Regions from separate parts of the Streptomyces sp. NPDC004667 genome, predicted to be linked through region 1. Evidence: riboswitches for the same ligand, from Rfam matches in the RefSeq annotation. Region 1 holds a riboswitch; each other region holds the start of a gene.

Region 1 (9,595 bases):
GGTGAACGGGGCCGTTCAGCCTTCGGAGCAGGGCTGGTCGGGGGTGTACCCCGCGCCGGGGTGGGCGCATCTGGCGGGCTTCGGCGGGTACGTCCTGCACGGCCCGGGAACCTTCAGGGCTCTGCGGGAGGCGCGTACCGGCCGCTGGAGCGAGGTGAACCGGGGCGGTTCCACCACCGCGCTGACCCGGCGGTACCTCACCCTCTGGTACGACCACGGCACGGATCCGGCGGGCGCGGGCTACGCCTACCAGCTCCTCCCGGGGGCCGGGGCGGACCGGACCGGGGCGCGGGCCGCCGCGTCGGGGTGGATGGCCGTCCTCGCCAACGACGAGGCGGCCCAGGGGGTGGCGGTGGGCTCCCTCGGCTTCACGGGCGTCAACTTCTGGCGGGCCGGGGTGGCGGGTCCACTGGAGGCGAGTGCTCCGTGCTCGGTCACGGTGCGGGAGAGGGGGGACGGCACGGCGACGGTGTGCGTCGCCGACCCTGCCCGGGCGGTGGAGGCGCTGGACGTGGTGTGGGGCCGGCCCGTCGTGGCGGTGCTGTCGAAGCCGCCGAGCCTGCTGTCGGTCGCGACGGGACCGCGGTTGCAACTGCGGTTCGGTAACCTCACCACGGCCGCCGGAGCGAGCCAGGAGGTGGTGGTACTGCTGGGGTGACAGGGGTGGATCGGGTGGGTTGATCGGGTGGGGCCTCCGGTCGGAACGTGGCGGCTGGGGCGACAATGAGCAGGCGACGGATTCGACGGCTTGGGGGGAACGCAATGCTGACCGGGATCGTGATCGACGCACTGGATGTCGCGCACATGGACCGCTTCTGGCAGGAGGCGACACGGGGCAGGACGGACGGTCTGCGCCTGCGGTTCGTGCCGACGGCAACGCCGAAGGCGGGCAAGAACCGGCTCCACCTCGACCTGGCCGGGGGGCCGGACTGGGAAGCCGAGGTGGAGCGCCTGCTCACGCTCGGTGCGAGGCGGGTCGACATCGGCCAGGGGGACGTCCCGTGGGACGTCCTGGCCGATCCGGAGGGCAACGAGTTCTGCGTGCTGCGTCCGGGACATCCGGGCGTGCTCGCCGACTCCGGGCTCGTCGCCATCTGCCTCGACATCGACGAGGAGGACCGCCGCGCGCAGCCGGCCTTCTGGCAGGCCGGGGCCGACTGGCACGCGGTCGAGTCCCACGACTGGGGCGTCCGGCTCCGTCGCACACCCACCAGCCCGGTCTCCCTGGTGATGGGGCCGCCTGCGGCGCCCAAGGCGGGACGGAACAGACTGCGACTGGAGGTCACCCATCGCGACCGGGAACCGGGCGAGTTCCTCGACGCCGGCGGGAACGAGTTCCACGTCACGAGCTGACCCCGGACGGATCCTCGTCCGGAGCCCGTTCCGGCTCCTCGCTCCGTCCGCGGGAGGCATGTCCGACGCGGTGACGGGGAGGCGGCGGGCGTGACATAACGTGCCCGCATGGATCAGGAGCACATAGCCGGCGGCGCCGAGGGTGCGGGCCGGCGGCGTTTTCTCGCCATGGCGACGGGGGCGGCCACGGTCGCCGGGATCGGCGCGGTGGCCGGCTGCGGTACGGGTGACGGTGACGCCTCGAAGGGAGCCGGGGCGGACCGGGGGCCGAAGCCGGACGGCTCCGCGTCGGCGCACGCGCCGGGGGCCGGGTTCGATGTGAAGGCCGAGAACGCCCGGCCCGGCAACGCCGACTGGCACGTGACCAAGGCCGGTCCGGCCCGCGCCATCGAGGGCTTCGCGGACCGGGTGTCGGTCCTGCCCGGCGAGTCCTTCGGGCTGCACGTGTCGACCACCGCACCCCGGTTCACCGTCTCCGCCTACCGGATGGGCTGGTACGGCGGGGCCCGGGCCCGCCTGGTGTGGCGATCGGAGGCGCTGCCCGGGGGCCGCCAGGCGGAGCACGTGGTGGAGCCCGGGACCCGCATGGTCCGCACCCGGTGGCCGCGTACCGCCTCGGTCGACACCACGGGCTGGCCCGAAGGCTGTTACCTGCTGAGGCTCGACGCGCAGGGCGGCGAGGGCCAGCGGTTCGTGCCGGTCACCGTCCGCTCGGCGGCGACGGCCGGACGGACGGTGATCGTCAACGCGGTGGCGACCTGGCAGGCGTACAACCGGTGGGGCGGGTACGGCAGCTACGACGGTCCGAGCGGCGGATACGCCTCGCGTTCGCTCGCCGTGACCTTCGACCGGCCGTACGAGTACGACGACGGCGCGGGGCTGTTCCTCGTCTACGAAGCACCCCTGGTCGCGCTGGCGGAGCGGCTCGGGATACCCCTCGCGTACGCGACGACCACCGATGTGGCGCGGGAGAAGCGGCTGCTGGAGGGGGCGTCGGCGGTGCTCTCGCTCGGCCACGACGAGTACTGGTCGCCGGAACAGCGCGCGCACTTCACCGCGGCGCGCGACGCGGGCACCAACATCGCGGTCCTGGGTGCGAACTGCTGCTTCCGCCGGATCCGGCTGGAGGCCTCGGACCTGGGCCCGGACCGTACGGTCGTCTGCTACAAGTCCTCCTACGACCAGGATCCCGGCTTCAAACGGGGCCATCCGGCCACGGTCGACTTCCGCTCGCCGCCCGCGGCGGACCCCGAGAGCTCCCTGCTCGGCGTGATCTACGACGGGTACCCGGTGGATGCCCCGTACGTGGTCACGAACCCGGGCCACTGGCTGTTCGAGGGAACGGGCGTCAAGGCCGGCGACAGCTTCGCGCACCTGGTCGGCGTCGAGTACGACAAGGTCGACACCGGTTTCCCGACGCCCCGCCCGATCGAGATCCTGGCCCACTCCCCGGTGGTGTGCGAGGGACGGCCCAGCCACCAGGACTCGGCCTACTACACCGTGCCCGGCGGGGCGGGGGTGTTCGCGACGGGCACGATGCGCTGGGTCGAGGCCCTCGACGCGTCGGGCGACGGCCGCGGCACCGCCAACCACGGCCTGGACGCCCGCGCCGGCGCGCTGACCACGCGGGTGACGGAGAACCTGCTGCGGGCCTTCGCCACGGGACCCGCCGGGCGGAGCCGCCCCGCGCGGGACAACGTCAAGGAGGTGTACGGCGGACCGTGAGGCCTGCGGGCCGCATGCGGCGAAATCGGTGGACTGCGCCCGGACGGGCTGATTAGGATCACGAGTACGGCATCGCGTGTCGGTCACCGACCGGGTGAGGCATGGAGGTGCCGTGACATGCCTTGCGGAGGCATTCACCCATGTCGGTCCAGTTGAACCACACGATCATCCACTCCCGTGACAACCGGGAGTCCGCCGAATTCCTGGCGCACATCCTCGACCTCGAAGTCGGCCCCGAGTGGGGTCCCTTCGTCCCGGTGTCCACCGCGAACGGGGTCACCCTCGACTTCGTCACCATCCCCGCGGAGTCCATCACCGCGCAGCACTACGCGTTCCTCGTCTCGGAGGCGGAGTTCGACGCCGCGTTCGAGAAGATCCAGGCCGCGGGCATCCCGTACTTCGCCGACCCGCACGGCAAGCACCCGGGCGAGATCAACCACAACGACGGCGGGCGCGGGGTCTACTTCCCGGACCCGGACGGGCACGGCATGGAGATCATCACCCGCCCGTACGGCGGCTAGGCAAGGCCCGGCGGAGACATCGCGGCACCAGGAGGGGCCCGCGGCGCAGTATGCGCCGCGGGCCCCTCCGCCTGTCCGGACGGGAGGGGCTCCGGGCCGCCTGTGGACAGATAGTCTTCGCGAAGATAATCTATGCACAGAACATCAGGCGTCGAAGGAGACCGCATCATGTGGACGTACGAGCACAGCGTCGAGACCACCGCCACCGCCTCGTCGGTCTGGCACCTGTGGGCCGACGTCGAGCGCTGGGCGGACTGGAACTCCGAGATCGAGAAGATCGAGATCGACGGGCCCTTCGCGGTCGGCACCCGCATCACCATGATCCCGCCCGGTGAGGATCCGATCCCGCTGCTCGTCGCGGAGGCCGTGGAAGACGAACTCTTCGTCGACGAGGCCCGGTTCGGGGGCCTGTTGCTGCGCACCCTGCACCGCGTCGACCCGGCCGGTCAGGGCCGGATCCGCGTGACCTACCGGATGGAGATCACCGGAGCGGGCGCGGACGAGGCCGGCCCCAAGATCGGACCGGGCATCACCGCCGACTGGCCGGACACCATGGCCGCGCTGACCCGACTGGCCGAGGCCGCCGATACGGACAGGGCGCACCGGGCGGACGAGGCGAACGAGGTGGCGGGCTGATGGCGCTGCGGCCCGCCGACAGCCCCGGCTTCCTGCTCTGGCACGCCACGCTGCGCTGGCAGCGCGACATCGCCGCGGCACTGGCCCCGATCGGCCTCACCCACGTGCAGTTCGTGCTGCTCGCCTGTGCCTGGTGGCTCAACGGGCAGGGCGAACACCCCAACCAGCTGGCCCTGGCGCGCCAGGCCGGCACGGACGTCAAAATGACCTCCCAGGTGCTTCGGGCCCTGGAGCAGAAGGGGCTCGTCGAGCGGGAGGTCGACCCGGCCGACACCCGGGCCAAACGGCTCCGGGTCACGGAGGCGGGCGCCGAGCTGGCGCCCCGGGCGATCGCCGCCGTCGAGGCCGCCGATGCGGAGTTCTTCCGCGTCGTCCCCCTGGACGAGGCCCTGCCCCTCCTGCGCCGCCTGGCCCTCCCCGAGGAGTGACCCCAAGCCCCGGCCCCAGACCCGACCCCGAGCGCCAGCCCCGGCCCCAGCCCCAGCCCCGGCGCGGCCCTGACCGGGTCTGCCACGGCCGGGCGGGGCGCACCTCGACCCGCCCCGTCCGAGCCCGCAGGAGGCGGGGGCGTCACGCCCGGCCGACGCGCCCCCTCGGCACGGGACGTGAACGTGCGTCAGGGCCCGGCCGTTCCGCCCGGTGCGTGTCGCCGTCGTGCGGCGGGCGGTTCCGGGGGGAGATAGACGATGCTGGGGGCGCCCGTGGTCGGGTGGGTGCCGATGCGCGTGCGGACACCATAGACCTCGGCCAGCAGGTCCTCCGTCAGCACGTCGCCCGGCACCCCCGCCGCGACCACCCGGCCGCCCGCCAGGACGTACAGCCGGTCGCAGAAGGAGGCCGCCAGGTTGAGGTCGTGCAGGACCAGCAGGCTCGTCGTGGGCAGGCCGCTCACCAGGTCCAGGACCTCCAGCTGGTAGCGGATGTCGAGGTGGTTGGTCGGCTCGTCCAGGGCGAGGAGGCCCGTTTCCTGGACGAGGGCGCGGGCGACGAGCGCGCGCTGGCGTTCCCCGCCGGACAGTTCCTCGAAGCGCCGAGCCGCGAAGGCGGCCGCGCCGACCGTCTCCAGGGCCCTGTCGACGCGCAGTGCGTCCCCCGGGCCGTCCTGTTCCCAGAACCGCTTGTGCGGGCTGCGCCCCATGGCGACGGCCTCCCGGACCGTCAGGCCCAGGGCGCCGGCGCCGTCCTGGGGAACGGCAGCCACCTTCCGGGCCCGCTCCTTGACGCTCATCGGGCCCGCGTCCTCCCCGTCGAGGAGCACGCGGCCGGCGGTGGGCCGCAGCGTGCCGTAGACGCAACGCAGCAGTGTGGTCTTGCCGCTGCCGTTCGGCCCGACCACGGCGACCGTCTCCCCCGGCCGGGCGGTCAGGTCGACTCCGCGCAGCAGCGGCTGCCCGTCGATCTCGTAACGCACGGCCTCGACGGTGAGTTCCACCGGACTCCCCGTCATCCGCCCACCACCCCCTCGCCGCGGCCGGACCTGCGCAGCATCCACAGGAAGAACGGCCCTCCCACCAGTGCGGTGACCACGCCGACCGGTATCTCCTCGGGCGCGGCCGCCGTACGGGCCAGCAGGTCGGCCAGCGTCAGGAACACGGCCCCGCCCAGAGCGGCGACGGGCAGCAGGGCGCGGTGCCCGGCGCCCACCACCATCCGGGCGGCGTGCGGAACCATCAGCCCGACGAAGCCGATCGCCCCGCTGGAGGCCACCAGCACCCCGATCACGAGGGAGGTGAGCACGAACGCGGCGGCCCGGAACCGGCCGGTGTCCAACCCGAGGGTGTGCGCGCCCTCCTCCCCCGCGAGCAGCAGGTCGAGGGGCCGGGCCAGGGTGACGAGCACACCGGTCCCGACGAACAGCGCGGCCGCGGGCAGGGCCAGTTCGTCCCAGCGGGCCCCGCCCAGGCCGCCCAGCGTCCAGAACAGCACGGAGCGCATCTGGTCGGGGCTCGCGGACAGTACGAGCACCAGGCTGGTCAGCGCGGAGAGCACGTACTGCACGGCGACTCCGGCCAGGATCAGCCGGCCGGTGGTCATGGTGCCGCCGCGCCGGGCCAGGGCGTAGACGGTGACGAGCGCGGCCATCGACCCGGCGAACGCGGCGAGCGGCACCCCGGCCCCGCCCAGGAAGCCGACGGCGCCCGCACCGGCGGCCGTACCGAAGACGATGACGAGCACGGCCCCGGCGGAGGCGCCCGAGGAGGCGCCGAGCAGGAAGGGGTCGGCGAGCGGGTTGCGCACGAGGGCCTGGAGCACCGCGCCGGCGACCGCGAGTCCGGCGCCGACGACCGCACCGAGCAGGACGCGCGGCATGCGGACGTCCCACACGATGGAGGCGAAGGCTCCGCCCCGCGCGCCCGGTCCGGCGAGGACCAGGTCGAGGACCTTGCCGGGGGCGATCCGTACGGGGCCCAGGGCGAGCCCCGCCACCGCCGACGCCGCCAGCGCGGCGGCGAGGAGCAGGAGGACGGTGGCGGTCCGGCCGCGGGTCACGCGGCGTCGGGGTGCAGTTGGCGGCCCAGGGACTCGACGGCGTCGGCGACGCGGACGCCGAGCACGGCGGAGGAGAGCGGCAGCACGACGAACCGCCGGTTCTTGACCGCGGGAACCTCCGCCAGCGCCGGGTCGTTCAACAGGCGCTGCTTCTTGGACTCCACGGTGGTGCCGCCGTAGTCGTAGATGAGGACGACCTCGGGCTTGCGCTCGATGACCTTCTCCCAGGACACGTCGCCGAAGGTGTCGTCGAGGTCGGCGAAGACGTTCGTGCCTCCGGCGAGGGTGACGATTTCGTTGCCGATGCCCTTGCCACCCGAGGTGAAGGCGGAGCCCTCACCGGAGTCGTAGACGAAGACGGGCGGCCTCGGCGCGTCCTTCAGCCGCGCGGTGACGGCGTCGACGCGGCGTTGCTCGTCCTCGACGAGGGCCGCGCCGCGTTCGGGCACGCCGAAGGTCCGGGCGACCTCGGTGATCTCGGTCTTCAGCTGGGCGAGGCCGACCGGGCCCCGGGTGCAGTACTCCACGCTCAGCCGGGAGCCGATGCCGGACCGGGCCAGCCCTTCACGGTCCCGGCCCTGGCCCTTGTCGAAGGCGCTGGCGTAACCGCCGTACACGAAGTCGGGGTCGGCTCCGAGGAGCACCTCCTTGGAGGGGTATTCGCCGGCCAGCACCTTGATCTTGTCGTAGGCGGGCCGGTAGGCGGGGAGCACGGAGTCGTCGAGATAGGCCGTGCCGACCATCCGGTCCTGCAGTCCGAGGGCCAGCATGATCTCGGTGGCGTGCTGGTTCATCGTGACGGCCCGCTCGGGCGGGGCCTGGTAGGTGCTGGTGACACCGCAGTTGGTGACGGTGTACGGGAACCCGGGCGCGGGCCGCGCTCCGGGGCCGGGCCGGACCGCACCGGCGGGTCCGTCGGCCGGCCCGCCGCACGCGGCGAGGGGAACCAGGAAGGCGAGGGCGGCGATTGAGCGCAGGGTTGCGCGGGAACGCGACATGGCGAGGCCTCTCCGGGGGATCCTCGTCCCCGGTCGAAGTGAAGAGGCGGCGCGTCAGTGTCTGACTCCCGGGGCCCGCGGGTCGGCGGAACTCCGGTCACAGTGGCGGGACCGCACCGGATTCGCACCGGTTTCCTGTCCTGCGCCGCCCGGGACAACCCGCACAAGTGTGCCAGATGCCGCCTTTGCCTCGAACGGGGGTCCACAGATCCAACGCGGCCGACCGCCACCGGGGTCGGCGCACGAACGCCCGGGGACGACAGGAGTCGCTCCTACCACCGGGGCGGACGTTCCACTTTCCGCAATCCGCCCTGTCATATGCCTACCGTCGCCCCCACCTGCGGGTCTACGGTGCTGCCACCGGACCCTCCCGGGCCGGCGCCCCTCCCGGCTCCCCACGGGAGGGGCGCCGCGTGCCCGGTGCACAGACATCGGCGGTCCACGTCCCGGACCCGCCGGCGGGTCGGAGTGCGCTGTTCCGGGTCAGGCCCCGTTGTCAGTGGTGGCGGATAGCGTGGGCGCATCATCCGCGAGCAGTTCCTGACTTGCGGGGACGCTGCGGGCTGCAGCTGCACGGCCCCGCCCCGCCGGGCCCTTCAGGGCACGAGAGACCGGCGGGGCGGAGCACCGTCAGGCCTCGGGCGACCGTAGCCGCCGCACGTCGGGGCACTCCTCGTCCACGGCCCGCCGCAACACCACGAGGCCGCCGTTCGCTTGGCTTGCCGCGGCCGGATCTCAGGCCGCGGCTACGACAGTTGCCCGCAGCCACTCGCGCAACAGGGCCTGGTACTCGTCGGAGCCCGCCTGCCCGACCGCGACGAGCGCGCGGATCCGCTCGTTCAGCTCGGCGGCGCGGTCTTCGGCAGGGGTCGGGATCATGTCGCACAGGATATCGGGCCCCACCCGCCATCCGGTCCGCGCTCTCATAAGCCGGCCCGCATGATCCGTACCGTCGTGCTCGACGTCGGCGAGACCCTCACCCGCGACGACCGCCACCGGGCCGGCTGGGCCGACTGGCTCGGCGTCCCCAGGCACACCCTGTCCGGGCTGGTCGGCGCCGTCGTCGTCGACGGCCGCGACAACGCCGACGCGATTCGCCTGCTCCGCCCGGACATCGACGTCGCGGCCGAGTACGCCGCCCGGGAGGCCGCCGGACGCGGCGAACGGCTCGACGAGACCGACCTGTACGTCGGCGACCACCCCGCCAACGACGTCTTCCCCGCGGCGGCCGTCGGCCTGCTGACCGCGCACCTCCGCCGCGGCCCGTGGGGCCACTGGTGGGCTGACGACGAAACCGTCCGGCAGGTCGCCGACTACTCCATCGACTCCCTGTTCGACCTGCCCGACCTGCCCGGCCTGCCCGGCCTGCCCGGCCTCGTCAACCCCGGCCGCCGGGGCGGCAGTCACGGCTGACGCTCCTGAAACACAGCGAACGCCCAGCGGGAGAAAGTTCCCGCTGGGCGTTCGTCGGTGTTCGTGAAGGTGAGTCTTGCAGGGGCGGCAGGATTCGAACCTGCGGCCTACGGTTTTGGAGACCGTTGCTCTGACCAGCTGAGCTACACCCCTTTGGTGGGACCAACCATGACACGGCAGGTCGCGAAGATCCACTGAATTCGGGTGTCGACTCGGGGAAAGTTCGCGGCGGCCCGGCGGGAACCTTCCCCCGCGCTCCCGAACCCAACAGGCCCAGCAGGCGAAAACGGTCACAAGTTACCTCGACGCGTGTAGTGACTTGGCAGGCATTCGACAGTAGAACTTGTTCTCACTCCGTCGAGAGTGAGGAAGATCAAATGAGTGACAAAAGCCTGCACAGCAAGGTGTCCAAGGGCGTGTCACGCCGCGGCTTCATTACCGGAACCGGTTCCATTCTTG
Region 2 (9,595 bases), on a different contig from region 1:
GGGCGAGCGGTGGGCCGACCGTGTCTCCAGGAGGGCCCGATGAGGCCGACGCCCACACTCGACGTCCGGGGCCTGAGGGTCACCCTGCCCGGCACCGCCCGCCCCGTCCTCGACGGGGTCGACCTCACCGTCGGCGCCGGGGAGACCGTGGCCCTCGTGGGCGAGTCCGGCTCCGGCAAGAGCATCACCTCCCGCAGCGCGCTGCGCCTGCTGCCGCCGGGCGGGGTCGTGGAGGGCGAGGTGCGGGTGGCGGGCGAGGACGTCCTCACCATGGACGCCGCCCGACTGCGGCAGGTGCGTGCCGGTACGGTGGCCATGGTCTTCCAGGACCCGCGCGCCGCCGTCAATCCGCTGCGCCGCATCGGTGACTTCCTGACCGAGGGCGTCACCCTCGCCGGGACCATGAGCGCCGCGCAGGCCACGGCCCGGGCGGTCGAACTCCTGGGCGCCGTCGGGCTGGACGCCTCCGTCCTGCGCAAGTACCCCGGCCAGGTCTCCGGCGGCATGCTCCAGCGCGTCGTCATCGCGGCGGCCCTCATGGGCGACCCCGTGCTCCTGATGGCCGACGAACCCACGACGGCACTGGACGTCACCAGCCAGGCCGAGGTCATAGCCGTCCTGGCCACGCTCCGCGAACGCTTCGGCACCGGTCTGCTGTTCGTCACCCACGACCTGGACCTCGCCGCCGCCATCAGCGACCGCGTCTACGTCATGTACGCGGGCCGGATCGCCGAGAGCGGGCCGGCCGAAGTCCTCTTCGCCCGCCCGAGGCACCCCTACACGGCAGCCCTCCTCGCCTCCACCCCGAGGATGGAGGGCCCCCGGGGCCGGCTCGCCGCCATCGACGGCCAACCGCCCGACCTGCGCGAGCCGTTGAAGGGCTGCGCGTTCGCCGCCCGCTGCCCCCTCGCCACGGAGGTCTGCGACGAGCGGGCTCCGCTGCCGACCCCGGCTCCCGGCCGGCCGGACCACAGCGCCGCCTGCCACCACAGCGACCAGCTCGAAGGGAGCGTCGTCGATGCCTGAGAACGTACTGGAGGTCACGGGGCTGCGCCGCTCCTTCGGCGCCGTCCGCGCCGTGGACGACGTGTCCTTCAGCCTCCCGCAGGGGGGATCGCTGGGCATCGTCGGCGAGTCCGGCTCAGGCAAGACGACCACCGCCCGGATCGTCGTCGGCCTGGAGCGCGCCGACGAGGGCGAGATCCTGGTCCGGGGTCGGCCACGGGGCGGGCAGCCGCGCGGCCGGGCGGCGCGGCTGGCCCGCGCCCGTGAGATCCAGATGGTCTTCCAGGACCCGTACCTCTCCCTGGACCCGCGCACCAGCGTCGAGGCGGTCCTGCGCGAAACCCTGGGCCTGCACTTCCCCGGACGCGACCACACCCCGCGGGTACGGGAACTGCTCGACCAGGTCGGTCTGGGCACCCGGGCCGCCGACGCGCTCCCGCGCAACCTCTCCGGCGGCCAGCGCCAGCGCGTCGCCATCGCACGGGCCCTCGCCGTCGAACCGGCCGTGCTCATCCTGGACGAGGCGGTCGCCGCGCTCGACGTCTCCGTCCAGGCGCAGATCCTCAACCTGCTGGCCGACATCCGGGAGCAGACCGGGATCGGCTTCCTCTTCATCACCCACGACCTCGGGGTCGTCCGGTGCGTCACCGACGAGATCGTCGTGATGCGGCACGGGGCCGTCGTCGAACAGGGGAGCACCGAGGAGGTGCTCTCGGCGCCGACCCATCCGTACACCCGGCTGCTCCTGGAGTCCGTGCCGCGGCCGGGGTGGGATCCGGAGGCCATCGCGGCGGCCCGACGGGCGCTGTAGGAGAGCGCCACCCGGGCGCAGCGGGCCCGCTCCCGGCCGGGCGGCTCCGGGCCGGGCCCCGCGCCCGGTCCGGTCAGACGCCGGGCCGGGCGCCGGCCGCGATCGTACGGATCAGGGTGCGCAGCACCGGACCGGGATCCACCTCGGAGCCCAGTGACTCCGCGGCGGCCAGGCCGTCCACGGCCGCGGCCACCGCCTCGCCCAGCGGGCGGGGGTCGACGCCGCCGCCCCGCTCGTCGGCCAGCACCCCGAACAGCGTGACGAAACAGCCGCGCCAGCGCGAGTACTCGGCTTCCAGGGCCTCCCGGACCCGCGCGTCGTTGAGGGCGTGCCAGTGCAACGCCGAATGGAGGTGGGAGAGTTCCGCGCCCTCGGGCCGGGACAGCAGCTCCAGCACCCGTTCGGAACGCCGCTCGAACGAGCCCTCCCCGGAGACGGCCGCCTCCAGGGGGTGGATCCACTCCGGACGGATGTCCGCGATGACCGCCAGGACGAGATCGGTCCGGTCCTGGAAGTGGTAGTGGCACATCCCGTGCGACACGCCGCACAGCGCCGCCACGTTGCGGGTGGTGAAGCGTTCGCTCATGCCTCCGGCGAGGAGGGTCCGCGCGGCGGCGATCAGCCGTGCCCGGGTCTGCTCGCCCTTCGCGGAGACCCGGGGCCGTCCCGCGCGGACGGGGGGCGTGGTCGGGGCCGGGGAGCCCTGTGCGGAAGGTGCCATGGCGTCACTCTAACGAGGCTCCAGCACCCGACCTGGGGCTTTTCCCGATCCTCCGGAACGACCTTGTCCAAACTATTGACCGAGCGCTTGGCCAGTTTTACGTTTCCGGTCAACCCCGCTGCCAGGCGGGGGAGTTGGCATCCCCGGCATCCCCCAAGGAGACCCCCATGAGCGACAACGCATTCCGCCCGCCCGCCCGGGGCATGGACCGGCGCCGGTTCCTGGCCGCCGCCGGTCTCACCGCCGCGGCCGGCGCGGCCGCCGCGCTGACCGCGGCCGACGGACGGGCCTCGGCGGCGCCCCGCCCCGCCCGCGCGGCGGCGGGAGCGTTCAGCGTGCCGATCGAGGACGTCCGCCACACCCGCACCTGGATGGCCTGGCCGGACAGCACCTCCATCTGGGGCAGCAGCCTCAGCGGGGTCCAGTCGGACATCGCGCTCATCGCCCGCACCATCGCCAAGTACGAGCCGGTCTACATGTGCGCCAACTCCGGCAGCGCCGCCAGGGCCCGCCAGCTGTGCGGCTCGACGGTCACCGTCGTCACCACCATCCCCGTGGACGACTGCTGGATGCGCGACAGCGGCCCGGTCTTCCGTACCGACGGCGCCGGCGGACTGGACGCGGTCGGGCTGAACTTCAACGGCTGGGGCAACAAGCAGACCCACTCCAAGGACGCCCTGGTCGCCGGGCGGATCGCCTCCTACGTCGGCGTCCCGTTCACCGCCGCCGGCCTGGTGGGGGAGGGCGGCGCGGTCGAACAGGACGGCGCCGGCACCCTGATGGCGACCCGCAGCAGCCTGGTCAACCGCAACCGCAACCCCAACGCGTCGCAGGCGCAGATCGAAGCCGCGCTGTGCGCCGCCTACGGCGCCTCCAAGGTGATCTGGTTCGACGGAGTGACCGGCCAGGACATCACGGACGACCACGTCGACGCCACCTCGCGCTTCCTCGCCCCCGGCAAGGCCCTCGTCCAGATGCCGCTGGCCTCGGACAACGACGCCTACGCCAAGGACGCGCGCCAGCAGTTCCAGGTCCTGTCCGGGGCGACCACCGCGGGCGGCGCCCGCATGACCGCCGAGAAGCTCCAGGGCCCCGACTACAACCTGATCCGCTCCACCAACCGGGACTTCCTCGCCTCCTACGCCAACTACTACGTGTGCAACGGCGCCGTCATCAGCGGCCAGTTCGGCGACACCCAGGCCGACGCGGCGGCCCGGGCCACGCTGACGCGCCTGTTCCCGGGCCGCGTCGTCGAACGGCTCAACATCGACCGCCTCGGCACCGGTGGCGGCGGCATCCACTGCGTCACCCAGCAGCAGCCGGTGCCGTAACGGCCCCACCGCCCGACGGAGCGCGGCGCCCGGCCCGCATCCCCGCGGCCGGGCACCGCGCTCACGCGTCCGCGCGGCCGCCGCGGAGACCGGGGTCCCGGCGGAGCGGATCGCGGTGGGCGCGGGGCCCGGCTCGCCCCGCTACCCCTCCAGCAGGCCCGGGACCCGGCGCGGCCGCCCGTCGGCGTCGATGGCGACGAAGGTCAGGCGGGCGGTGGCGACTTCGGTGGCCGGGCTGGTCGTCGCGTTCCAGCGTTCCGCGGTGACCCGTACCGCGACCGTCATGGAGGTCCGGCCGGCGCGGTCCAGTGCGGCGTGGACGGTGAGGAGGTCGCCCGCGCGGGCGGGAGCCAGGAAGGTCATGCGGTCCACGGACACCGTCACGGCGGGACCGTCGGCATGGCGGCCCGCGGAGGCGGCGGCCGCGTCGTCGATCAGCTTCATGACCACACCGCCGTGGATGGTCCCGTAGAGGTTGGTGTCGTGCTCGCTCATGATGTGGGCGAGGGTGACACGGGAGTCGGCCGACGCCTTGTGGGCCCGGGTGCCTGTGCCTGTGGTGATGTCCGCGGTCACGGAACTCTCCTTCGCGAGTCGTGCGGATGCGGTCCCGACGGGCCGGACGCGGACGCGCAGGAGCGGCGGGCCGCGCGAGGCGCCCGCTGCCGCCGGCCCGCCCACGAGGCCATCGGGATCTCCGTACGCGGTCTTCGCGTACGGGCAGCGGCAGGTCTTCGGACTCACGGGCACACCTGCCGGCACTCCTGCTTCCGCCGGCGGGCACCTACTGGCCGTCGCTTCCCAGGACCGTTGTCCGGTCCCAGTGCGTATGACGGCGGTCGTTCCCGCTCACCGCTGCGGGGCAGTCCCGGATTCCCACCGGGTTCCCTCTTGCGACGCATCCCGCCTGGCGGACGGGGCGAACCAGCTGCCCTCACACCTTAGGGGCGTCGCCGCGCCCCGTGTACGGCGCCCCGGGCGCCGTTCAGTGCGGGGCCGCCCCGGTGGTGGGCGGGTGGGGGAGTACCCGCGCGATGACGAGGGCCACGTCGTCGTCGGCGTCACGGTGACGCAGGGCGGTCAGGAGCCGGTCGCAGGTCGCCTCCGGGGGGAGACCCGGATCGGCGAGGAGGCTGAGGAGCAGGTCGAGGCGGTCGTCCAGGGCCTCGTCACGGGTTTCGACGAGACCGTCGGTGTAGAGGACCAGCCGGTCACCGGGCAGCAGGTCGAGGACGGTGGACGTGAACCCGGCGTCACCGAGGCCGCCCGTGCCGAGCGGCACGCCGGCCGGAAGGTCGGCCAGCGCGGGCGCCCGCCCCGACCTGACGACGACTGGGGGCGGGTGGCCGGCGAGGGCGACCCGGCAGCGCGAGCGGTGCGGGTCCCAGGTGGCGTAGACGCAGGTCGCCATGGTCCCGTCCAGCTCGGCGGTGATGTGGTCGAGGTGGCGCAGGACCCGTGCCGGGTCGAGACCGAGGTCCGCCAGGGTTCGGGTGGCCGTGCGCAGTTGACCCATGGTGGCGGCGGCGTGGACACCGTGTCCCATCACGTCGCCGACCACGAGGGCGGTCTTGTCCCCGGGCTGGCGGATCGCGTCGAACCAGTCGCCGCCGATCCCGCTCGCCGCCACCGCGGGCTGGTAGCGGTAGGCGATCTGGAGACCGGCCGCCCGCGGCGGGGGGTGCGGCAGGAGGTGGCGTTGCAGGGTCAGGGCGGTGTCGGTGGCGTGCTGGTACCAGCGGGCGTTGTCGATGGCGATGGCGGCGCGGGTGGCCAGCTCGCCGGCCAGGGTGGCGTCGTCGTGGTCGAAGGGGACCGGATTGCGGGTGCGCAGGAGGCCGACGGCACCGAGGACCTGGCCGCGGGCGGTCAGCGGTACGGCCAGGTAGGAGTGCGCGCCCTCCCGGTCGAGGAGGTCCGCGGCGGCCCCGTCGCGCGCGATGTGCGCCAGGTCCGCGCCGGTGACCCGCGGCACCAGGACGGGACGCCCTGTGCTCACGCAGCGGGCGACCAGGCGCTCGGCCGGATACGTGGTGCGCTCGCCGACCGGGTCCGCGGCGCGGACGGCGTCCGTCCCGTAGGACGTCGCCACCGCGAGGGGCACGAAGAGCGCCTGCCCCGTCCGGGGGCCGGGCGCCGTGGCCGCGCCGCCCTCCAGGACGGAGTCGAGGACGTCGACCGAGGCGAGGTCGGCCAGGTCGGCCACCACGAGGCCGGCCAGCTCGCGGGCCGTGCGCTCCACGTCCAGGGTGGTGCCGACGGTCACCGACGCCCGGGCGATGAGGCCGAGGCGCCGGCGGGCCTCGGCGGCCTCCTTGGCCGCGCGGTGGCTGTCGGTGACGTCCACGACCACCAGGGCGACACCGATCACCCTCCCGCCCGGGTCCTCCAGCCGGTAGTACGAGCCCGACCAGGCATGCTCGTGGTCCGGGTCCGCGGGTGTGCGCCCCGTGCCGTACTGGTCCAGCAGCGGTACGCCGGTGTCCAGGACCCGGCGCATGGAGGCCTCGATCGTGTCGGTGTCCAGGAACGGCAGTGCCTCGTGGGGCGTACGGCCCAGAAGCTCCTCGGCGGGCAGGCCGTTGATCCGCTCCAGCATCGGGTTGACCAGCACGTACCGCAGGCCCGCGTCCAGCACCGCCAGCCCGAGCGGGGACTGCGCCACCAGCGGCACGGACAGCGCCAGGTCGCGCTCCACGCCCCGCAGAACGGTCTCGTCGCAGGCGATCCCCAGTGCGTACACGCCGCCGTGCTCGTCCTGCAACCGCATGTTGCGGAACTCCACCAGCCGCGAGGAGCCGTCCTTGTGCCGCACGGGGAAGACGCCCGCCCAGGCGCCGCCACCCGCCATGACCTTGGCGAACAGCTCCAGCACCAGGTCGACGTGCTCATCGGCGACCAGCAGCTCGGCCGCGTGGCGGCCCAGCGCGTCCTCGGCCGACCAGCCGAAGAGGTCCTGTGCCTGTGGGCTCCACAGCGTGATCCGCCCCTCGGCGTCCAGGACCACGGCGGCCACGCTCAGCACGTCCAGCAGGCCGCCGGCCTCGGAGGGAACCACTCCCACGGGGCCGTGACCGGCCCGCGACGCCTCGGACGTGACCATGACCGGACCTCCTTCGCCCGCTGCGGCAGGTCCCGGACCCGGCGACCCGGTCCGCACTCGCCCGTCGGCCCCATCCTCCTCCCGCCCGCCCCGCACGACATCCTCTACCGGCGGCTGCCCGACGGACCGGCCCCGGACCGCCCGTCATCGTGCGAGCGACTCCGCACCACCCCCGGGGCCCGGCGGCTGCGGGGCGGCAGCCGGGGGTGAGGTCCTCGTTCCGCACCATTGACGCGGGTCCCGCCCGTCGAACGCGGTCCGGTCGCGGGGCGCGGGCGCACGGAGGCGGCCCGGGCGGGGCCGGTCAGTAGACGTCGCGGACGTAGCGTTTGTCGCCGGCCATCTGCCGGACGTACGCGGCGGCCGCATCCTCGTCCATGCCGCCGTGCGCCGCGACGATCTCGTGCAGGGCCCGGTCCACGTCCTTGGCCATCCGGCCGGCGTCGCCGCACACGTAGAAGTGCGCGCCGTCCCGCAGCCACCGCCACAGACGCGGGCCGTGCTCGCGCATCCGGTCCTGTACGTAGATCTTGTTGCGCTGATCGCGCGAGAAGGCGACGTCGAGCCGGTCGAGGTGGCCGGAGGAGCGGAAGGCCGCGAGCGTCTCACGGTGGTAGAAGTCGGTGGCCTCGCGCTGCTCGCCGAAGAACAGCCAGTTGGGGCCGGTGTGCCCCTTCGCCAGGCGGTCTTCGAGGAACCCGATGAACGGTGCGACCCCGGTACCCGGGCCGACCATGATCATGGGTGTGGCGGATCCGGCGGGCGGGCGGAAGTGCGGCGATCGCTGGACGAACACCTGCACGGGACCGTCGTCGGCGCAGTCCGCCAGATAGGTGGAGCAGACGCCCATGCGGTCCCGGCCCCTGTCGTTGGTGTAGCGGACGACGGACACCGTCAGGCGGACCTCCCCCGGGTGCGCGAGCGGGCTGGAGGCGATGGAGTACAGGCGGGGCTGGAGCCGTTTGAGGACGCCGGTCCACTCGGCGGTGGAGGCCCGGACGGGGAAGGCGCCGATGACGTCGGCGGCCTGCCGTCCCCAGCTCCATTTGGCCAGCTCGCCCTTGTTGTCCGGGCGCAGCAGCCGTTGGAGGTCCCGCTCCCCGGTGCGGGCGGCGACGAACCTGAGGAGTTCCGGGGTGATGCGGGCGATGTCGAAGCGGGTCCGCAGGGCCTCGCGGAGGGGGAGGTGCGCACCGTCCGGGAAGGCGACGCCCTCGTCGGGGTCGAGGCCGGTGAGGGCGAGCCATTCCGCCACGAGGCCCGAGCCGTTGGCCGGCCAGACGCCGAGTGCGTCTCCGGGCTGGTAGGCGAGCTCGCCGTCGCGGGTGTCGAAGGCGAACTGCCGCACCTCCTTCTGTGATCCGGGCAGACTGAGCAGCCGGTTCCCGATCAGCAGGGTCGCGAACGGAGCGGCTTTGGAGTAGCTGCCGGACGCGGCGGGCCGCACGGCGGCCGGTGCGGCCACGGACCCCGTCGGCGCAGGCGCCGCCGCACCTGTGGTGACGACCGCCGCGGAGGCGGCGGATGCCGTCGCCGGCTGCCGGTCGGCCGAGGCGTCGAGGGCGGCGGTGACCCGGTCGAGCCACTGCCCGGAGGCTTCGTCGTGGTCGGGTTCGCAGTCGGTGCGGGGGTGCAGGCGGGTGGCGCCGAGTTCCGCGAGGCGTTCGTCCAGGCGGCGGCCGTGGCCGCAGAAGTCGTCGTAGCCGGAGTCGCCGAACGCCAGCACGGCGTAGCGCAGGCCGTCCAGCCGGGCGGCGTCGGGGGCGGCGAGCCCCTGCCAGAAGCCGGTGCCGTTGTCGGGACTGTCGCCGTCGCCGAAGGTGCTGGTGACGATCAGCAGGTCGCTGTCGGGAGTGAGCTGCGCGGGGGTGACGTCGGCCATGGAGAGCAGGGCCGGGGCGTGGCCGGTCTCGGTGAGGCGGGCGGCCGCGCCGGCGGCGAACTCCTCGGCGTTGCCGGTCTGCGAGGCCCACAGCACGATGAGCTTCCGGGCCGTGACGCCTTCGGGGGAGGCGGGGGCGGAGGGCGTGGTGGCCGTGTCCGCGCGGGAGAACATGCCGGCCAGCACGCCGTCCACCCACCGCGCGGTCGCCGGGGCGAAGGGCGCGGCCGCCGGCAGTACCGGGACGCCGCCGGGCGGTGCCAGGGCGACGCCCGACAGGTATCCGGAGAGGTACGTGCGCTCCGGCTCCTCCAGGGCCGGTCCGGTGAGGTCGGTGAGGCCGAAGAGGGCGGCGAGGGCGGACACGGCCGTGGCCGTGCCTCCGGCCCGCGACTGCTGCGCCGGAACGGGCGCGACGGAGGGTATGGAGGGGATGAAGGGGACGGACGGGGTGGCGGGTGCGGGCACGGCGACGGCCTCCTCGGGCTCCCTGGCGGCCACCACGCGCAGCGCCACGGCGCAGGCCTTGAACTCGGGCTGGAACGAGACCGGGTCGACGGCGTCGTTGGTCACGGCGTTGATGCTGAGGTACTCCCCGAACAGGTCGTTCCAGTGGAACGGCGCGAAGCAGTTCCCCGGACGTACGCGGTCGGTGACGACGGCGGGCAGGACGGCGCGACCGCGCCGGGAGGCGACCTCGATGTGGTCCCCGTCCTCGGCACCCATCGCGGCGGCGTCCTCG
Region 3 (9,595 bases), on a different contig from region 1:
ACGAGGACGCCCGCGCCGGCGGCACCGCCTCGGCGGACTTCTGGCGGGACGAGTACCGCCTCAACGCGCTGATCGCCCGCTACCCGAAGCCCTACGTCGCCCTCATGGACGGCATCGTCATGGGCGGCGGAGTCGGCATCTCCGCCCACGGCAGCGTCCGGATCGTCACCGAACGCTCCAAGATCGCCATGCCCGAGACCGGCATCGGTTTCGTCCCCGACGTCGGCGGGACCTACCTCCTCGCGCTGGCTCCGGGAGAGCTCGGCACCCACCTGGCACTCACCGGAGCCCCGGTCGGCGCCGCGGACGCGCTGCTGTGCGGGCTCGCCGACCACTTCGTCCCGGCACGGGCGCTGCCCGCGCTGTCCCGGGAGCTGGCCGTGGACTCCGTACACGAAGTGCTGCAGCGGCACGTGCAAGAGCCTCCCGCCGGGACCCTCGTCCCCGCGCGCGGCGAGTGGATCGACCACTGCTATGCCGCCGACACCGCCGAGGAGATCGTGGCCCGGCTCCTGGCCTCGGGCCCGTCCGCCGCGAAGGACGCGGCGGACACCCTGCTGTCCAAGTCGCCGACGGCGGTCAAGGTCACTCTGGCCGCGCTGCGCGGGGCCCGCCGGCTCGGCCCGCTGGAGCGGGTGCTGGAGCAGGAGTACCGCATCTCCTGCGCGGCCCTGTCCTCGCCCGATCTGGTGGAGGGGATCCGCGCTCAGGTCATCGACAAGGACCGGAACCCGCGCTGGTCCCCGGCCACGCTGGAGGACGTCACCCCGGCGGACGTGGACCGGTACTTCGCCCCGCTCGACGCGAACGGGCTCGGGCTCGTCGCGACCGCTTCTGCGCAGGAGGTCGTCTGGTGAGCAGTACCGTCGCATTCATCGGGCTCGGACACATGGGCGGCCCGATGGCCGCCAACCTCGTCGGGGCCGGCCACCGCGTCCTCGGCTTCGACCTCGTACCGGAGCTGCTGGCCACCGCTGCCGCCACCGGCGTCGAGCCGGCGCCCACCGCCGCGGAGGCCGCCGCCGCGGCCGACGTGGTGATCACCATGCTCCCCGCCGGGCGTCATGTCCTCTCCCTCTACCGGGAACAGGGCCTGCTCGCCGCCGCCCGGCCCGGCACCCTGTTCGTCGACTGCTCCACCATCGACGTCGCCGACGCCCGCGCCGCGCACGAGGCCGTCGTCGCGGCCGGTCACCGGGCGCTGGACGCCCCGGTGTCCGGCGGGGTCGTGGGTGCCGAGGCGGCCACGCTCACCTTCATGGCGGGCGGTGGAGCACGGGAGTTCGCCGCCGCCGGGCCGCTGCTCGACGCCATGGGCAAGAAGGCCGTGCACTGCGGCGGGCCCGGCGCCGGGCAGGCCGCGAAGATCTGCAACAACATGATCCTCGCGATCTCCATGATCGGGGTCAGCGAGGCCTTCGTCCTCGCGGAGAGCCTCGGCCTGGACCACCAGGCCCTCTACGACGTCTCCTCCACCGCCTCCGGCCAGTGCTGGGCCCTCACCGTCAACTGCCCCGTCCCCGGCCCGGTGCCCACCAGCCCGGCCAACCGCGACTACCGCCCCGGCTTCGCCGCACCCCTCATGGCCAAGGACCTCGGGCTCGCCGCGAACGCCCTGCGGGCCGGCGGAGTGGACGCGCCGCTGGGCCTCAAGGCCGCCGAAATGTACGCCGCGTTCGCCGAGGGCGACGGGGCCAGCCTGGACTTCTCGGCCATCGTCCGCTCCCTGCGACCCCAGAACGGAACCCCCGCATGACCTACGAGACCATCCTGTTGGAACGCAAGGGCCGCGTCGCCGTCCTCACCCTCGACCGGCCCGAGGCCCTCAACGCGCTCAACCTCCAGGTGATGACGGAGGTCGTGGCCGCCGTGGAGGAACTGGACCGGGACCCGGACATCGGCTGCATCGTCCTCACCGGCTCCGCCAAGGCCTTCGCCGCGGGCGCCGACATCAAGGAGATGCGCCCGCGGAGCTACGTGGAGATGTACCTCACGGACTGGTTCACGGCCTGGGACCGGCTCGGCGAGGTCCGCACCCCCACCCTCGCCGCGGTCGCCGGATACGCCCTGGGCGGGGGCTGCGAACTGGCCATGCTCTGCGACATCCTCCTCGCCGCCGACACCGCGAAGTTCGGGCAGCCCGAGATCAGGCTGGGCGTCATCCCCGGAATCGGCGGCTCCCAGCGCCTCACCCGGGCCGTCGGCAAGGCCAAGGCGATGGAACTGTGCCTGACCGGGCGCACCATGGGCGCCGAAGAGGCCGAACGCGCCGGGCTGGTCTCCCGGGTCGTCCCCGCCGGGGAACTGCTCGACGAGGCCCTGGCCGTGGCCACGACCGTCGCCGAGATGTCCAAGCCGGTCGCGATGATGGCCAAGGAGGCCGTGAACCGCGCCTTCGAGACCACCCTCGCCGAAGGCGTCCGCTTCGAACGCCGCCTCTTCCACGCGGTGTTCGCCACCGCCGACCAGAAGGAGGGCATGTCCGCCTTCGTGGACAAGCGCCCGCCGCACTTCACCCACGGCTGAGCGCGATCCGCCGTCCGGGGACGGCCCGACGGCCCTCCCCCGGACGGCGGATGGGGCCGCCGCGCCGTCCCGCGCGCGGGGCTCCGCTGTGATCAGGAACTCATCCGCTTGGCCGGACCGGCCGCAGGCGGTAGCGTCACGCCGACATCTGCACATAGCGACGACGGCGAGACGGAAGTCCGGTGTGAATCCGGCATGGTCGCGCCACTGTGTGCTGCGTCCGCGCTCCCCCGGGGGTGTCGGCCGCGGCAAGTCAGACCCTCGGACCGTCGTTCCGCACCACCACATGGGACGCGTAGTTCCCCGAGGAGGTTCCACCATGGCCCAGGCCGTCGCTTCCGCTGCCATGCCCACCCCCGCTCTCTCGCCCTCTGCTCCGCTGCCCGTGCGCGCGGTCCTGCCCTGGGCGCTCTTCGTCGGTCTCCTGATGCTCGTGGCCCTGTACTTCGTCGGCGCGGAGCAGGGCGCCACCGCCGTGTTCTCCGGCGCGGGCGTGCACGAGTGGGTGCACGACGGCCGACACCTGCTCGGCTTCCCCTGCCACTGAGAGGCACACGCACCATGTATGCCTCCACTGTCAGAGGTCTGCTGGTCCGCGGCATGCTCGCGGGCCTGATCGCCGGTCTGTTCGCCTTCGCCGTCGCCTACGTGGTCGGTGAGCCCTCCGTCCGGGGGTCCATCGCCGTCGAAGAGGCCTCGGCCGCCAAGGAAGCCGCTCCGGCGGCCGGCCACGCCGCCGGCCACGCCGGTCACGGCGGAGCCGAGGCGGCCCCCGCCGCCGAGGAGGAGGAAGAGCTCGTCAGCCGGCCCGTCCAGTCCACCTTCGGCCTCGCCACCGGCGTCCTGGTCTACGGGGTCGCGCTGGGCGGCATCGCCTCCCTCGCGTTCTCCTTCGTCCTGGGCCGCGTCGGCGGGTTCAGCCCCCGGGCCACCGCCGCCCTCACCGCGGCGGGCGCGTTCGCACTGGTCTACCTGGTGCCGTTCCTGAAGTACCCGGCCAGCCCGCCGGCCGTCGGCAACCCGGACACCATCGGACAGCGCACCACGCTGTTCTTCCTGATGATCCTGCTCAGCGTCCTGCTCGGCGTCGGCGCGATCATCGCGGGACGGCGCCTGGCGCCGCGCCTGGGCAACTGGAACGCCACCCTGACCGCCGGGGCGGGCTTCGTCGTCGCCACCGCGCTGGCCTTCCTGGTCCTCCCCGACAACACGGACGCCGTGAAGCCGGAGTTCCCCGCGGCCCTGCTGTGGGACTTCCGGGTCGCGTCGGTGACCGTCCAGGTCGTGATGTGGGTGGTGTTCGGGATCGTCTTCGGCGTCCTCGCCCAGCGACTCCTGGCCCACCGCACGGATCCCGCCGGTGCGGCGGCGGCGCCGCAGTCGGCGTCGGCCCTCGGCTGACCGGCGTACCGCACCCACCCCCAGAGCCCTGCCGCCCCGGAAGTCCGGGGCGGCAGGGCTCCGGGTCTTCCGGCTCGGCGTCTCGCGGCTCCGCGGTGTCGAGCGGTACGTCCAGTACGTGCGGCGGGCGTCACCGTCGTCCGCCGTCGCCGTCGCCCTCTCCCTCGTCGTCGTTCTCGTACCCGTACTCGTGCCCACGCTCGCGAGCGACCGTCGGCAGGCTGTCGGTGTCCGGCGCGGTCCTCGCGACCATCTCGGCCAGCCGGCCGCAAGCCCGTTCGACCCTTTCCAGGGTCTGGTTCCGCTCGGTGACGACCGCCGAGAGCAGCAGCGCGGTCAGCGCGGCGGCGCCGTTGAACGCCTGCAGCGAGACCATGGAGGTGAGGAGGGTCTGGCCCGCGAAGGGGCCGGTCCGGTGCGTGGCGGCGTAGATCGCGAAGGTGGACGCGGCCAGCGCGCACGGTGCGGCTCCGGCCAGCTGGAAGCGGAAGGCCGCCCAGGTCAGCAGGGGGAAGGCGAGGAAGAGCAGAGGTGCGGGAGAGGCTTCGAGGACGCCGACGGCGATCGTGGCGGCCACGAGCAGCAGGGCTTCCGCCCACCGCGACGGCGCCACGCCCTTCGGCCGGCGCGCGGAGCTGAGGACGAGCAGGACCGGCGTGACCAGCAGGACGCCCATCGCGTCGCCGGTCCACCAGACCCACCACGAGGGCCAGAACCCGCCCATGGGCAGTGCGCCGGCCAGGTGCAGGGTACCGATCCCCACGGTCGCGCTGATGAGCATGCCGGCGAACGCGCCGAGGAAGACCAGGGCGAGCGCGTCCCGCAATCGGTTCATCCGGGTGCGGAAGCCGACGAGGCGAAGGAGCGCGTAGGAGGACAGGGATCCGAGGGTGTTACCCGCCGTGATGGCCAGGATGACGGTGAGCGACGGCCCGGGTGAGAGGTTGACCAGGAACGCTCCGAGCGCGATACCCGGCCAGATCCGGGGGCCGAGCAGGAGCAGACCGGCCAGGGCGATCCCGGTGGGGGGCCACAGCGGTGACACCTGACCGCGCACGAGCTGCTGGAGCAGCCCGAGCTCGCCCCCGGCGTAGTACAGCGCGGCGACGGCTCCGCTCTGCAGGGCCGTCGCGCCGGCGCTCCGAAGCCTGTGGCGCCACGCGTCGGTCATCGGGAGTTCTGTCCCTGCTCTCGTCCCTCGCTGATCTGTCCATCTTGCACCCCTGCGGGCTCCGCCACGCGGCCACCCGCACGCGTCCCCGATGCCCGCCGGCGGCTTCAGCCCGGGATGCGCAGGGCGAGTACGGCCATGTCGTCGTGCCCGTCACTGGGATGCCCGTCGGCCAGCGCCCGTACGAAGTCCTGCAGGGGCAGGGAGGCGTGCGCGGCGGCGAGCTCGGCCAGTGCGTCCAGGCTCTCGTCGATGGGGCGGCCGGGGTGTTCGACGAGGCCGTCGGTGAACAGGACCACCGTGGTGCCGGGGGGCAGCGGGTGGGTGTGGTCCGGGCGCCGCTGCTCGCTGTCGACGTTCAGTGGCAGTCCGGGTTCGCCGAAGAGGTAGCGGGGCCGGGCTCCGGGAGTGATCAGCAGCGGGGGGACATGGCCCGCGGTGCTCCAGAGCATCCTCCAGCCGCCCCCCGCGGGTTCGATGCGCGCCAGGCCGGTGGTGGTGACCGGGTTGTCGGTGATGGCCTGCAGGGTCCGGTCGAGCTGGGTGAGGACCGCGCTGGGCGGACCGCCCAGTTCGAACAGCAGGGAGCGCAGCATGTTGCGGGTGGAGGCCATGACCGCGGCCGCGTGCAGATCGTGGCCGACCACGTCGCCGATGACGAGCGCCACGGCGCCGTCGGGCAGGGGGATGGCGTCGTACCAGTCCCCGCCGAGGGGGTTGGGCTCGGCGGCGGGCCGGTAGATGGCGGCGGCGGTGAAGGGTCCCAGGTCGGGCAGCGTGGGCAGCAGGAGCCGCTGGAACTGTTCGGAAGAGGCCCGGACCCGTTCGAGGAGGCGGACGTTGTCGATCGCGATGCCGGCGGCGCCGGCGAGGGCGACGACCATGTTCTCGTCGTGGGCGTCGAAGGCCCGCCCGTCACTGCGCTCGGACAGGTAGAGGTCTCCGTAGGTCTCGCCGCGGACGCTGATGGCGACGCCGAGGAGCGTGCTCATCCGTGGGTGGCCGGGCGGGAACCCGACCGAGGACGGATGGGCGGAGATGTCGTCCACCCGCAGCGGCTCGGGGTGGCGGATCAGGTATCCGAGTACGCCCAGGCCACGGGGGAACCCGACGTCGGCCAGGACCGCCCGTTCCTCCTCGGAGAGGCCGACTGCGATGAACCGCGCCAGCCGCTCGCCTGATTCGTCCAGTACGCCCAGTGCCCCGAAGCGGGCGCCGACCAGCTCCATGGCGGTGGTCACGATGCGGTTCAGCACCGCCGGCAGCTCCACCTCCCGGGTGATGGCCACCACCGCGCCCAGCAGGCCCTCGATCCGGGCCCGCGCCGCGGCCAGGGCCTGCAGCCGCTCTTCGATCCGGCCCAGCTCGGCTTCCAGACGCAGCAACGGGTCGGATTTGGGCGGTCGCCCGGCCCGCTCCCACTCCCTGCCGCCCGCCATCACGATCGCCCGGTGGACCGGGACACGGACGTCTGCTCCCGCCCACCGCACCGGGCGCCGGACGCCACCGCGGCGGCATGCGCGCGAGCCGGTGCTCTTCCCGCGTCCCCGGTGCCCGCCCGGTGCTCGCGCCGGATCCGGTCATCACGCCGCTCAAGCGATCGGTACACCCACGGACTCCTGACACGACCGTGCAACGGCCCACAGGATGGCCCGCCGACGGCGCGGCACCGGGTATTGCGCCGAAGGCGGCATGTCGCACGCGATCGGCGTGCTCGCGCCCCGCCGTGTCTCGTTTCACCATCCGGATGATGGACGGGACTCGCCGCTGGGCGATCTTCCGTCCTAGGGTGGCCGGTGCAGCTGGTTCGCCCCGTCCGCCAGGCGGGATGCGTCGTAAGAGGGAACCCGGTGGGAATCCGGGACTGCCCCGCAGCGGTGAGCGGGAACGACCGCCGTCATACGCACTGGGACCGGACAACGGTCCTGGGAAGCGACGGCCAGTAGGTGCCCGCCGGGAGACCGGCAGGCGTGCCCGCGAGTCCGAAGACCTGCCCGTTGCCCGCACGCGGACGTATTCCGCGGGCGGATGTCCCGGTGACCTCGTGGGCGGGTCGGCGTACACGGCGAGCGGCGCGTGCGGTGTTCTCTTCCCGCAACGCGTACCGCGCGTTCTGTCGTCCCTTCGCGTCCGCGTCCCGTCTCCGGGATGTTCTGGACACATCTCGCGAAGGAGAGTTCCGTGACAGCGAAGCACGCGGCAGCGGCAGCACGAGCCACCGTGTACGGCTACCCCCGTCAGGGTCAGAACCGCGAACTGAAGAAGGCCGTCGAGGGCTACTGGAAGGGCCGCGTCACCGCCGACGCCCTCCGGCAGACCGCGGCCGACCTCCGCCGCACGAACTGGCGGCAGCTGACCGAGGCAGGCATCCACGAGGTGCCGACCGGCGATTTCTCGTACTACGACCACGTCCTGGACACCAGTGTGATGGTCGGCGCCGTCCCCGGGCGGCACCGGACGGCGGTCGCCGCCGACGCCCTCGACGGCCTCTTCGCGATGGCCCGCGGCACCCGGGACGTCGCCCCGCTCGAAATGACCAAGTGGTTCGACACGAACTACCACTACCTGGTCCCCGAGCTCGGCCCCGACACCGACTTCACCGCCGACTCCACGAAGCAGGTCGCCGAGCTGAAGGAGGCCCTCACGCTCGGACACACGGCCCGCCCCGTCCTCGTCGGCCCCGTCACCTACCTCCTGCTGGCCAAGCCCGCCCCGGGCGTGGCCGCCGACTTCCGGCCGATCACCCTGCTCGACCGGCTGCTGCCCGTCTACGCCCGGGTCCTCGCCGATCTGCGCGCCGCCGGCGCCGAGTGGGTCCAGCTGGACGAACCGGCCCTGGTCCAGGACCGCACCCCGGCCGACCTGAACGCCGCCGCCCGCGCCTACCGCGAGCTGGGGGCGGCCATCGACCGCCCGAAGCTGCTGGTCGCCTCGTACTTCGGCCGGCTCGGCGGCGCCCTCCAGGTGCTCGCCGCCGCCCCCGTCGAGGGCCTCGCGCTGGACTTCACCGACGCCGGCGCCGCGAACCTCGCCGACCTCGCGGCCGTCGGCGGACTGCCCGGCAAGCGGCTCGTGGCGGGGGTGGTCAACGGCCGCAACATCTGGATCAACGACTACCGGAAGTCCCTGGCCACCCTCGGGACCCTGCTGGGCCTCGCCGGCCGGGTCGACGTCGCCGCCTCCTGCTCGCTGCTGCACGTCCCGCTGGACGCCTCGGCCGAGCGTGACATCGACCCACAGATCCGGCGCTGGCTCGCCTTCGCCCGGCAGAAGACCGCCGAGATCACCACCCTCGCCCGCGGCCTCGCCCAGGGCACCGACACGATCGCCGCCGAACTCGCCGCGAACCGGGCCGACCTGGCTTCCCGCGCGGCCTCCGCCCTCACCCACGACCCCTCCGTCCGGGCCCGGACCGCCGCCATCGGCGACGCCGACGCGCGCCGGGCACAGCCCTACGCGCAGCGCACCGCCGCCCAGCGCGCCCACCTGGGCCTGCCGCTCCTGCCGACGACCACCATCGGCTCGTTCCCGCAGACCGACGAGCTGCGCCTCGCCCGCGCCGACCTGCGGGCCGGCCGGATCGACACGGCCGGCTACGAGGAGCGGATCAAGGACGAGATCCGCCGGGTCCTCTCCTTCCAGGAGGCGGCCGGGATCGACGTCCTGGTGCACGGCGAACCCGAACGAAACGACATGGTGCAGTACTTCGCCGAGCAGCTCACCGGCTACGTCGCCACCCGGCACGGCTGGGTGCAGTCCTACGGCACCCGCTACGTCCGCCCGCCGGTCCTGGCCGGGGACGTCTCCCGCCCCGCGCCGATGACCGTGCGCTGGACCTCGTACGCCCAGTCGCGGACGGCCAAGCCGGTCAAGGGCATGCTGACCGGCCCGGTCACCATGCTCGCCTGGTCCTTCGTACGCGACGACCAGCCCCTCGGGGACACCGCCCGCCAGGTGGCCCTCGCCCTGCGCGACGAGGTGAACGACCTGGAGGCCATCGGCACCTCCGTCATCCAGGTCGACGAGCCGGCCCTGCGCGAGACCCTCCCGCTGCGGGCCGCCGACCACGCGGAGTACCTCGCCTGGGCCACCGAGTCCTTCCGGCTCACCACCAGCGGTGTCCGGCCGGACACCCAGATCCACACCCACATGTGCTACGCGGAGTTCGGCGACATCGTCCAGGCCATCGACGACCTCGACGCCGACGTCATCAGCCTGGAGGCCGCCCGTTCCCACATGCAGGTCGCCGACGAGCTGGCCGCGCACGGCTACCCCCGCGAGGCCGGTCCCGGCGTCTGGGACATCCACTCCCCGCGCGTTCCCGGCGCCGAGGAGGCGGCCGCGCTGCTCCGCAAGGGACTCGCGGCCATCCCGGCCGAACGGCTCTGGGTCAACCCCGACTGCGGCCTGAAGACCCGCGGCTGGCCCGAAACCCGCGCCTCCCTGGAGAACCTCGTCGCGGCCGCGCGTGAGGTCCGAGCGAATCTCACGACCGAC

Evidence for each region. A riboswitch is a leader RNA that binds a small molecule or an ion and turns the genes downstream of it on or off. The one in region 1 is predicted to bind cobalamin.
Region 2: it holds a riboswitch for cobalamin, as region 1 does, so the genes downstream of both, ABZW32_RS06225 (acyl-CoA thioesterase) here and ABZW32_RS26175 (ABC transporter substrate-binding protein) in region 1, are expected to answer to the same signal.
Region 3: it holds a riboswitch for cobalamin, as region 1 does, so the genes downstream of both, metE (5-methyltetrahydropteroyltriglutamate--homocysteine S-methyltransferase) here and ABZW32_RS26175 (ABC transporter substrate-binding protein) in region 1, are expected to answer to the same signal.

The regions. Positions count from the first base shown of each region.
Region 1 is NZ_JBEXKC010000053.1:36,798-46,392, forward strand. Features, by position in the region: gene ABZW32_RS26135 (polysaccharide lyase 8 family protein) at 1-658, shown strand, start outside; gene ABZW32_RS26140 (VOC family protein) at 763-1,353, shown strand; gene ABZW32_RS26145 (N,N-dimethylformamidase beta subunit family domain-containing protein) at 1,462-3,078, shown strand; gene ABZW32_RS26150 (VOC family protein) at 3,219-3,599, shown strand; gene ABZW32_RS26155 (SRPBCC family protein) at 3,768-4,235, shown strand; gene ABZW32_RS26160 (MarR family transcriptional regulator) at 4,235-4,663, shown strand; gene ABZW32_RS26165 (ABC transporter ATP-binding protein) at 4,852-5,682, opposite strand; gene ABZW32_RS26170 (iron ABC transporter permease) at 5,679-6,725, opposite strand; gene ABZW32_RS26175 (ABC transporter substrate-binding protein) at 6,722-7,723, opposite strand; cobalamin riboswitch at 7,758-7,901, opposite strand; gene ABZW32_RS26180 (hypothetical protein) at 8,459-8,602, opposite strand; gene ABZW32_RS26185 (hypothetical protein) at 8,663-9,136, shown strand; tRNA gene ABZW32_RS26190 (tRNA-Trp) at 9,216-9,289, opposite strand; gene ABZW32_RS26195 (GMC oxidoreductase) at 9,514-9,595, shown strand, end outside.
Region 2 is NZ_JBEXKC010000007.1:102,686-112,280, forward strand. Features, by position in the region: gene ABZW32_RS06200 (ABC transporter permease) at 1-43, shown strand, start outside; gene ABZW32_RS06205 (ABC transporter ATP-binding protein) at 40-1,026, shown strand; gene ABZW32_RS06210 (ATP-binding cassette domain-containing protein) at 1,019-1,816, shown strand; gene ABZW32_RS06215 (TetR/AcrR family transcriptional regulator) at 1,890-2,537, opposite strand; gene ABZW32_RS06220 (agmatine deiminase family protein) at 2,705-3,868, shown strand; gene ABZW32_RS06225 (acyl-CoA thioesterase) at 4,010-4,444, opposite strand; cobalamin riboswitch at 4,576-4,812, opposite strand; gene ABZW32_RS06230 (SpoIIE family protein phosphatase) at 4,854-6,971, opposite strand; gene ABZW32_RS06235 (bifunctional nitrate reductase/sulfite reductase flavoprotein subunit alpha) at 7,276-9,595, opposite strand, start outside.
Region 3 is NZ_JBEXKC010000016.1:86,951-96,545, forward strand. Features, by position in the region: gene ABZW32_RS12140 (enoyl-CoA hydratase/isomerase family protein) at 1-857, shown strand, start outside; gene mmsB (3-hydroxyisobutyrate dehydrogenase) at 854-1,756, shown strand; gene ABZW32_RS12150 (enoyl-CoA hydratase) at 1,753-2,526, shown strand; gene ABZW32_RS12155 (CbtB-domain containing protein) at 2,846-3,073, shown strand; gene ABZW32_RS12160 (CbtA family protein) at 3,088-3,927, shown strand; gene ABZW32_RS12165 (MASE1 domain-containing protein) at 4,058-5,098, opposite strand; gene ABZW32_RS12170 (GAF domain-containing SpoIIE family protein phosphatase) at 5,206-6,483, opposite strand; cobalamin riboswitch at 6,935-7,090, shown strand; gene metE (5-methyltetrahydropteroyltriglutamate--homocysteine S-methyltransferase) at 7,280-9,595, shown strand, end outside.